DNA from 2 places in the Shewanella frigidimarina NCIMB 400 genome. Region 1 is predicted to be linked to the other one. Evidence: predicted binding sites of a transcription regulator. Region 1 holds the regulator's gene; the other holds the start of a gene.

Region 1 (5,365 bases):
TCTTTCCAATTAAAATAGGCGCGCTCTACTTTTAACTCATCACCACTGGTGCTACCGCTACTGGTGCCGTCCATGGTGAATGAATTCCATGAGTCGAATACTTTAACCCCAGCAGAGTCTCCCCAGCTCTTAAACATGGTTAAACGTCCTGCAAAGCTGACGTTATCCCACACTTTCGCATCAATATTTAGGCGTAAGCGCGTGGTGTAAAATATATCGTTATCAATGTCTTGTTGGGTTTTCTGGCCTAACAGCATTGGCATAACACCTTGTAGCATACCGCTTTGAAACGCGCTGGCTAAATCAGGGTTTGCCATCATCATTTGGCCTAACGGTGAGGTAGCGCTATTTGGATCGCCAAACGCTCCTGACATGGCTTTAGCGCCAAAGTCAGAAAAGTTAACGTTCATGGCTGGGTTCCAAGTGACGTTTTGATAATGTAATGAATGTGCTTTAGTTCTAAAATCACCCGTAATGGCTATTCTGTCTAAAGCTGTGTGACGCTCGGTTTTATCAACTCGTGAATTTAAATAATCAAGATCTTCATTAATCGTAACCAGTTGTTGTTTAAGATCGGCAATCTTTTGTGCATCTGTATCTGCTGCTAGGCTTGCGCCGCTCATAAAGAGCGCGTTAGCCACTAATATTGAGATGAGAGTTCTCATGGTCTTTCTCCCCTTTATTTGCCAAATAGCATGGTCAATTTGGCAAATTTTTTGTGTCAGAATCCCTGAGGCTAAGCCTCACAGTTTTTTCGTTTGGTTTATTGGCTGATGTTTCGTTTAGAACGAAAAGATACTCAGCATTGATGATTTAGCCGCAGGTAGCTGGTTGGTCTGAATCGGCGGCGTGGTCATATAAGAACTGTTGAATGTCTTTCAGGTCTTTTTCTGATAAGGCTTCAAAAACGGCAGGTTTAGCTTTGTGCTTATCACGGGTGAAAAAACGATCCCATTGGCTCATGGTTTTAGTCATTGGGGTGAGTTCAAGGCCTTCACTGTTAGCGCTGTGGCAGGCTTTACATTCTTTTTTGTATAGGTGCTTACCTTTTTTAGGATTACCACCATCTGCGGCCATCACTTGGGTGCCAAGTGATAATGCCATAGCAACTGCGATACCAACTTTAATGTATGTGTTCATCATTTTGTCCTCTGTCGGGCTTATTAGGGTCGTGCTTAACAACATTTAATTATTTCTTTGCTGTAAACAATGTTACCTAAAAGTGGGTAGTGTTAATTTGAAGTAGATCATATCCATGAGAAAAATCTAATTGAAAAAAAGTTAATTGAAAGAAATCTAATGAACTAGTGTGATATGGATCTATTGCATATAGATAATGAGTTTGTTAGGGGAAGTGAAACGGTTTTTTTTGATACTTATTGATGGCGTTTTTTAGGTGAGAAATAGACTGCTTGATAAATAGAAGGGTAAGATTTTAATCATTGTTAGAAAACAAGCCCATTGATGGCTCGTTTTGTTTACAGGTGCAGAATAGTTGATTAGCTCATTAACGTGTTGGTCGACATAATAACTAACACGGTTGCACTAATACTACATAACACTAATGTGGCTATACGGGTTTTATCTTTATCAACGCGACCAATTAACTTACCCGAGACAAGATAACCAGCAACGACTGAAGGCAATAATAGCAGTGATAGCCATAAATGCTTCACTTCAACTAAGCCTACGATGGCTAAAATGGCTAGCGCTATTAATGAGCTAAACACGAAGAAGGCTGATAAAGCGGCTCTAAATTGACTTGGGTCTTGGCCTGCAAGCAAAATGGCCATTGGCGGACCGCCGATGGCAGCGATATTGCCAAATATGCCCGAAAATACCCCTGCGATAAATAAACTGAGGCGATTGATGGGGGCGCTAAAGCGAAAGATACTAAGAATAACAGCAATAAACACAATAGCTGCAATCACTAAGCCTAATATTGCTTGTGGGGCAAACAGCAATAATCCAGCGCCTAAAAACCCCCCAGGAATTCGCCCGAGTAAGGCATATTGCAAACCATTAAATTGTAAGTGACCACGCTCTCTAAACAAGGTCATTGCAGAAATGGCAAAGCCCATAACAATTATCGGAACTGGAACTAATTGAGGATTAACAATATACAGCAGCGGGCTTGCAACAACGGCTAACCCAAAGCCAATTAAGCTTTGAGTTAGCGCGCCAAAAAACACGATAATTGATGCCAGTATCAAGGTCGTTGGATCGATAAATGACATCATAAGTTCTCTTTAAAACATCACTGCTTCTTTATAGGGCAGTTTAAAAGTTTGTGAGGTAATCACTAATCAGTGAATTATTCGAGTTCTTCCCACTCGATACCCATATCATCCATTAACTTTTTCGCTTCACTTGGAATGCTATCAGGCTGATCTTTTGAAAGATCACCGTCATAAGGTAATGGTTGACCGGTGTACGCATGCAAAAATGCTTCGCATAGCAGTTCACTGTTAGTTGCATGGCGCAGATTATTTATCTGGCGACGCGTCCGCTCATCTGTCAGTACTTTTAATACTTTTAAAGGGATAGAAACCGTAATTTTTTTTACTTGTTCATTCTTTTTGCCGTGCTCGGCATATGGGCTGATATATTCGCCATTCCACTCAGTCATTAACTTACCCTTAACGATAAATACGCTGCAGATTTTAAACCGTTACAATCTCTAGTCAAATTATTGCTACTATTTAATCCCGATTGCAAATAGATTTCTTGATGTTTAGACGTCTAAACGTCTATTTTGGTTGACGGATGGGGATCTCTTAGGTAAATTTGGACGTCTAGACATCTCTTTGTGTGTTTGTGAAATTTTAGGAGTCAACCATGACTAAGCATCAAAGCGCCACATTGGCCGTTCGCCAAGGTATTGAAACAGACACACAACATGGTGCTATCGTGCCACCGATTTATTTATCGACCAATTATTCATTCGATGGCCACAATAATCCGCGCGAGTTTGATTACAGTCGCTCGGGTAACCCTACTCGATGTATTTTAGGCGACGCACTCGCCAAACTTGAACAAGGTGCAACCGGTGTAGTGACATGTACCGGCATGGCCGCGATTACATTGGTGACTAGCTTACTTGGTCCTGATGATTTATTGGTTGTGCCGCACGATTGTTATGGTGGCAGTTACCGCTTATTCACTAACTTGGCCAAAAAAGGCCAATTTAAGTTATTGGTCGTTGATCAAACTGACGCACAAGCGCTGAGCAAAGCAATAGCTCAAAAACCGAAAATGGTGTGGTTAGAAACGCCATCGAATCCTTTATTGCGCGTGGTCGACATTGCTGCCATTAGCCAAGCTTGCCATGACGTTGGCGCGTTAGTAACAGTCGATAACACCTTTTTATCGCCGATATTACAGCAGCCATTGTTATTGGGTGCAGACATTGTTATTCACTCAACCACCAAATACATCAATGGTCATAGCGATGTGGTCGGTGGGGCTGTAGTCGCTAAAGATCCTGAAGTGGGTGAGTTGTTACATTGGTGGTCAAATACTCTTGGGCTTACGGGTTCAGCATTTGACAGTTATTTAACCTTGCGAGGCTTACGTACTTTAGCGGTACGAATTCGTGAGCATCAACGTAACGCACAAAAGATTGTTGAGTTACTCAACGCCAGTGATGTAGTGGCAAAGGTGTATTATCCGGGTTTAAAAGACCATCCAGGTCACGAAATTGCGGCAAAACAACAACAAGGCTTTGGTGCTATGTTAAGTTTTGAGTTAATCGGCGGCGAAGCGGAAGTGGTGGCATTTTTAAAGGCGCTGTCGTTGTTTAGTGTTGCCGAAAGTTTAGGCGGGGTGGAAAGTTTAGTCGCCGTTCCGGCCACTATGACCCATAGAGCAATGGACCCACAAGCAAGGCAAGAGGCTGGTATTAAAGAGACTTTATTGAGACTATCTGTCGGTATTGAAGATGCAGATGACCTCTTGACCGATATTCAAGCAGGCCTAGCAGCTGTTGCAGCGATAAAATCAGCTTAATTCGAGTTTAAGTTAGCTGTGGTTTCGACCAAATTGGGTAAAATAGCAAAACATGCACTTGCAACACTATTGGTTTCAAAATAGAAGTCTAGCAGTCGCAACAAAAGTCGTAGTTGTTTAAGGAGTCAGTAATGACGCGAAGTCATTTACATAAGTTTGGTGGTTCAAGTTTAGCGGATGCAGATTGCTATCGCCGTGTTGCACATATTCTACTTACGCATGGTCAGAGTGATGATTTAGTTGTGGTATCCGCCGCCGGAAAAACGACTAACTTCTTATACAAATTATTGAGCCTGCGTGACAGTGGTCAGTTGTGGCAAGAAGAGCTGCAAATTCTGATCAGTTACCAGCAAACGTTAATTGAACAATTATTGTCAAACGAGCAAGCGCGTGATTTACGCGAACGTTTGTCTACCGACAAATCTCAGTTAGTCAGCTTATTATCTTTAGAGCAACGTAACGATTACCAATTAAACCAAGTGGTGAGTTTTGGTGAACGTTGGTCGGCGCGCTTAATGGCCGCTTTGTTACGAGAAATGGGCGTAGCTGCGACTCATGTCGATGCGTGCTCTATTTTGGTTGCCGATGAAGGCGCCGTACCCAATATTTTAGTCGCTGAGTCTCGTGACAAGGTACAAGCCTTATTAGCCTTGCACCCGCAAGAGCGTTTAGTGATCACCGGTTTTATATGCGCAAATCGCCACGGCGATACCTTATTACTGGGTCGCAATGGTTCTGATTTTAGTGCCACCTTAATTGCCAGCTTAGCTGACATTGATCGTGTAACCATTTGGACCGATGTTGAAGGGGTGTTTAATGCCGACCCTAACAAAATTAATGATGCGAAATTACTCAAGAGTATGTCCTTAGCCGAAGCTGACCGCTTAGCGCGCCTAGGCTCTCCTGTATTGCATTCTCGTACCTTACAGCCACTGTTTAATACTGAAGTGAGTTTAGCGGTACGCTCAAGTTATGCTTCACACACTGACTTTACTTTAATCGCGCCACTGAGTTCATCAGCGAGTGCGCCTGTGGTCACTAACTTAAATGAAGTGGTGTTGTTTAGTTTTAAAATGAACGCAGATATTGAACCGTTACTGGCCATTTTGGATAAAGCTGGTATCACGCCGTTAGCTTATTGGTCGCTAGCACAGCATAAGTTTGAGTTGGCGTTAACGCTTGAAAGCCAAAAACAAGTGCAAGCTTTGCTTAACCAATACAGCAGCGAATTTTTGATTGAAGAGTTGAGTGCCCAAACTGACTTAGGCCTAGTGGCATTAGTCAGTGCTGATGCTCATCACTTTAGACGCAGTTTTGCCCGACTACTCAGTCGTGATGCCAAACCGATTTATCAAGA
Region 2 (5,365 bases), 2.2 Mb from region 1:
TAACTTATCGCAATCGTTAGCGATTATGGAATACCTCGACGAAAAACACCCTCAGCAACCGTTACTTCCCAGTAATATTGAGCACAGGGCCATTGTGCGCAGCATGGCTCAAGCGATTGCCTGTGAAATTCATCCTTTAGATAATCTACGAGTATTACAATATTTAGTTAACGAAATGGGCGTATCAGAAGCTGATAAAATGCGTTGGTATCACCATTGGATACACCTTGGCTTTGCTGCTTTAGAACAGCAGTTAAGTCGATATTCTGGACGTTTCTGTTTTGGTGATACTCCTTCGCTGGCCGATATTTGTCTGATCCCGCAAGTGTATAATGCCAAACGTTTTAATCTAGAGCTTGCTGCGTATCCTAATATTGTCAGAATTTGGGATGAGTGCCATAAGTTACCTGCATTTGTTGATGCTGCGCCAGAACAACAGCATGACGCGACATAATCAAACTTTGTTTAATCTGCCCTTGTTTAATCAGCACCAGTTTAATCCGCCCCAGTTAAATCAAGTGGCCATTGATCAGTTACAACAAGGACAGGCTAAACGATTGTCTTTGTTGTGGCTGTGGTTGCAACAAGATGAAACCAGACTGGCTGCGTTAATGGTGTGCCAGAAAGTGATGCAACAACAAGGGATCACCGACTGGTTAATTAGCGCGGGTTTTATACGCAATTTGATTTGGGATAATTTGCACAGCATGACCTCACAGCCCTTAAACGACATTGATGTCATTTACTGGCGTGATAACAACCCATCTTCTGCAGAAGACCAGGCGATTGAAGCTTTACTCGTTAAGCAGATAGCTCTGCCATGGTCGGTGAAAAATCAAGCCAGAATGCACCTTAGAAATGGTGATATGCCCTATATTTCTTGTGCTGATGCCATGTCATTTTGGCCAGAAAAACAGACGGCTATTGGAGTGAAATTAGCTTCAATTGATGACCTAACATCCGCTGAGTTTCAATTACAGGTGACGAGTGTGTTTGGGTTATCCTGTTTGTTTGATTTGTCGTTAAGTCCAAATCCAAAGCGTGACAAGGCTATTTTTAATCATCGCGTGTCCCAAAAGGGATGGTTAATACATTACTCCAAACTATTGGTTACAGAATAGTCATCATCAAAAATTCGCTTGATCAACCTCACAAAACCTAACTGTTAAATACCTCTTTCATCTCTATACGCTCTCGTTTTGTGATCCAAATCAACAGCCTAGCATCTAATTAGGTACCTCTATAGTAGTACTGGTGTTTTGTTGATCTAAATCAATGATGTTAGCGATTAACTTCAGTAGGTTAACCGCAAATGTTGAGGATGCACAGAATTGCATCTAGTTGTCATTGCCAAGGAGTGTTAAAAAATGAATAAGAAAATTACCCTAAGTTTAGTTGTTGCTTCTTTATTAACTGCTGGTTTTTCATTTGGTGCTGCGGCCCATCAAGCTGGTGATATTATAGTTCGTGCTGGTGTTGCGATGGTTGCTCCAAATGAGTCAAGCCCAGTAGTCGCAAATATTGCTGAATTTGGCGTGGATAATGATGTCCAATTAGGGTTAAATTTTGGTTATATGCTAACTGATAATTTGGGCATTGAATTATTAGCCGCATCGCCTTTTAGTCACGATGTGTCACTGGGTGAACTCGGTAAAATAGCCGATTCAAAGCAATTGCCTCCAACGCTGGTAGCGCAATATTACTTTGGTGATTCACAGTCTGCTTTACGTCCCTATATTGGTTTAGGGATTAACTTTACTAACTTCTATGACAGTGAATTTACTCAAGAAGCGAAAGATCTTGGCTTAGATAATTTGAGCTTATCTAACTCTTGGGGCGTTGCAGCTCAAGTTGGACTTGATTATCAAATTGACAAAAAATGGTTAGTTAACGCGTCTGTTTGGTACGCACAAATTTCAACGGATGTGAGCTTTGACATGGGGGCAGACCATGTTGTGGTTGATACCGACATTGATCCTTGGGTTTACATGGTCAGCATCGGTTATACTTTTTAAGCTAGCGTAAAATACGTTAGAGAAGAAACAAGAATATGAAAAACAGGAACCTGCGGGTTCCTGTTTTTGTTGATGGCGTTTATTGAGACTTTTTACGCGGTTTCCAATGGCGGGTATTGTAAATGTACTCTGGTAATAAACGATTTATCCAAGCGACAACACGCCAGCGTTTAGTGACATAAACTCGCCGTTTGCCTTTTTGTAATGCCGTGATGATTTGTTTAGCCACTTTATCGATAGGCGACAGGAGCAGTTGTGTATTCAAATGAACGGCTTTATCAAATAACCCTAATTGAATATCACTAATGGTAATAGGCAGCTTCAATCGTTGCGCATGCATACTCAAGCCTTGCAGGTAATTTTCAGCAAAGGCTTTGGAGGCATGATAAGCCACATTAGGGCCTCCACGTTGACCGGCTATTGAGTTAATGGCGGCTAGTTGGCCATAACCTTGATCGCACATTAATTTAAAAATACAGTTATTGGCAGCAGCAAATCCCATAACGTTAATTTCGATGGCGAGCTTATCAATTGCCCAAGGCAGAGAAGGGTCGTAGTCATTGACACCAGTATTAACAATCACCAAATGGGCGCCATTATGTTTGGTCCAAGCAGTATTAAGCTGTGTAATTAGCGTATCAGGTTGATCAATCGCTAACGGATAAACACTCACTTCACCTGGCAGACTTTGACTAAACTCGTTAAGTGATTCAGGGTCGTTAACAAAAAGCACTAGCGAAACTTGCTGTGCAGATAACTGTCTGGCTAATGCTTGGCTCAGTTGCGAGCTGGCACCAATAATCATCGCTGTCGCTGTAGACATGATTCATCTCATCAAAAATAATGACTCATAATAGAAATAACATCAGTTGATAACAAGTAAGAAAAAAATTCAACTTAAGACGTGTAGACTTCTAGCCATCCGAGTGTATGATGGTTATCTAACAGATTGACCGCTATTAACGTTAACAATAAGCCATTCTGCCGCGTTGTAGACTGGGTGAGCATGCTAATGATGTTTGCAAGCGACAGTAGCCATTCGATGATGGCCACGGTTTTCAGCAAAAAACTGAATGTTGAAACTGTGACATAACAGACATTAACGTTATTGTGAAAAGGCTGGTTGGTTAACCGAACATTGGTTAATCAGGTACATGTATTTAATTAATCTAAAGGTGAGACGTATGCCGGTTCGAATTCCAGATAACCTGCCTGCAGCAGGTATTTTAGAGTCAGAAAATATCTTTGTGATGTCTGAAACCCGAGCTGCTAATCAGGACATTCGTCCAATGCGGGTATTAATCTTGAATCTAATGCCTAATAAAATCGAAACAGAAACCCAGTTATTGCGATTACTGGGCAATACGCCCTTGCAAGTTGGGGTCGATTTATTACGCATTCATGATAAAGAATCAAAGCATACATCAGTGGATCACATGAATACCTTTTATCGTGATTTTGAAGACATCAGAAATAACAATTACGATGGTTTGATTATTACTGGCGCGCCGTTAGGGCAAATTGATTTTAAAGATGTTGTGTATTGGGACCACATTCGCGAAATTATTGACTGGTCACAACAACATGTCACTTCGGTGCTGTTTCTATGCTGGGCAGCTCATGCCGGTTTGTATCATCTTTATGATTTACATCGTCAGTTATTAGCTAATAAACGTTCAGGTGTATTTAATCATCGTAGAACCAGCGACCCACACCCACTATTGCGTGGTTTTGATGATGAGTTTTTTGCACCGCACTCACGATTTGCAGAAATGGATATTGAACAAATTCGTCAACATCCAGATTTAGAAGTACTGGCTGAATCAGACGAGGCTGGCGCGTATATTGTGCTGAGTCGTGATAATCATAATGTGTTTGTTATGGGACACCCAGAGTACCAAAAAGACACACTGAATGAAGAATATGTGCGCGATGTTGGTGAAGGCCTCAATCCAGATATTCCACAAAATTATTACCGTCAAGATGATCCCACACAAGATACTATTGTTCGTTGGCATAGTCATGGCAGCTTATTAGTCAGTAATTGGCTCAATTATTATGTTTATCAGCTAACGCCATATGACTTGTCTGATATGAATGCTAAAACACCATGGGAAAGTAAAAAGTAAATTTGAATATAGTTTCACCAGCGTTTTAACGTTGACTTCGTTTCGATAAAAGCTATTGTTAAACTTAGATGTTTTTATTGTAAGGTCGAGGTTAAATGGTTAAAACCAAGTTGATGATATTATTGGTGTGTGCAATGAGCTGGCCGCTAATGTCTTGGGGGGCCAGTGACGCTAATGCAAATGACACTGGAATGAATGGCGCCAATGTTAGCAACAATAGTGATAGCGCAACAATTACTGATATCAAACAACAGTTAGCCACATTAAACTTACCACAACAACGAATTGATTTTTTACTACAACAGCTACGACAAAGTGCTCAATGGCCGATTGAACAGCAAGGCCAGTTGTTGCATTTGCTAGCAATAGAGCAAGAAGTTAACAGTGATCTTGTCGCGGCAATTGACAGTTATACTCAGGCAATTAAATTACTTACACCACATCCTCTTAGTCAAGAACTGGTCAAAAGCTATCTCGAACGCTCATTCATACTTTACCTTCAAACTAACGACACCCAAGTTTATTGCCCAGATCGTGAAGTGGCGATTACATTAGCCCGTCAGCTTGGAAACGTTGATATCTTGGCCGAAGTGTTAGCTCAAAGCGCGTATTGTTATAATAAACCAAGTGATTTTGGCGAAGGTCTGAAAAGGTTAAATGAAGCATTAGCGTTAGCACAACAGCATCAATTAGGACTGAGCCGCCAAGCGATGATATTTAATGCCACCGCTGCTATCTATCGTGACAATGGTTTAAACCGTAAAGCCTATGAATATTTTAACAAAGCTTATGGCTTTTGGGAGCAAGCCCAAGATAAACAAGACATGTTTAATATGTTGCATAACATGGTGGGTGAATCGATTAAATTGGCCATGTGGGTGGAAAATAAAGCCCATTTAGCCCAAATGCAGCAGTTAGTTGAACAATCGCCAGAGTTTGCTGACTTTGATTTTTTCTATCAATTTAATACTGGCATTAGCTGTTGGGCCCAAGGTTTATTTCAAGAAGGTATTGATCATTTTTTACGAGCATTAGCGGTGCAAGATACAACCCAAGAAAAATACTTTGTCGACGCCACGCATGCATGGTTGGCATTGAGTTATTTTCGCCAACAACAACCAAATAAAGCTTTTAAGTATGCTGAAATATTTTCTGGTTCGGCGACTTATGACGGCCATTCCAATGAACTGAAATTGATGATTGCTGCCATTATTGATTACG

The links. The regulator MetJ, encoded in region 1, represses methionine synthesis genes. The targets are predictions, from matches to a motif close to TAGACGTCTAGACGTCTA.
Region 2: the regulator MetJ is predicted to act here: its motif matches at 2,915-2,932, upstream of metA (homoserine O-acetyltransferase MetA).

Annotation. Positions count from the first base shown of each region.
Region 1 covers NC_008345.1:4,218,973-4,224,337, reverse strand. Annotated here, with positions in the region: gene SFRI_RS18280 (DUF3373 domain-containing protein) at 1-665, opposite strand, end outside; gene SFRI_RS18275 (c-type cytochrome) at 814-1,143, opposite strand; gene SFRI_RS18270 (sulfite exporter TauE/SafE family protein) at 1,500-2,240, opposite strand; gene metJ (met regulon transcriptional regulator MetJ) at 2,315-2,629, opposite strand; gene metB (cystathionine gamma-synthase) at 2,839-4,008, shown strand; gene SFRI_RS18255 (bifunctional aspartate kinase/homoserine dehydrogenase II) at 4,140-5,365, shown strand, end outside.
Region 2 covers NC_008345.1:1,586,484-1,591,848, forward strand. Annotated here, with positions in the region: gene maiA (maleylacetoacetate isomerase) at 1-454, shown strand, start outside; gene SFRI_RS06850 (nucleotidyltransferase family protein) at 441-1,121, shown strand; gene ompW (outer membrane protein OmpW) at 1,368-2,015, shown strand; gene SFRI_RS06860 (SDR family NAD(P)-dependent oxidoreductase) at 2,095-2,838, opposite strand; gene metA (homoserine O-acetyltransferase MetA) at 3,200-4,144, shown strand; gene SFRI_RS06870 (GGDEF domain-containing protein) at 4,240-5,365, shown strand, end outside.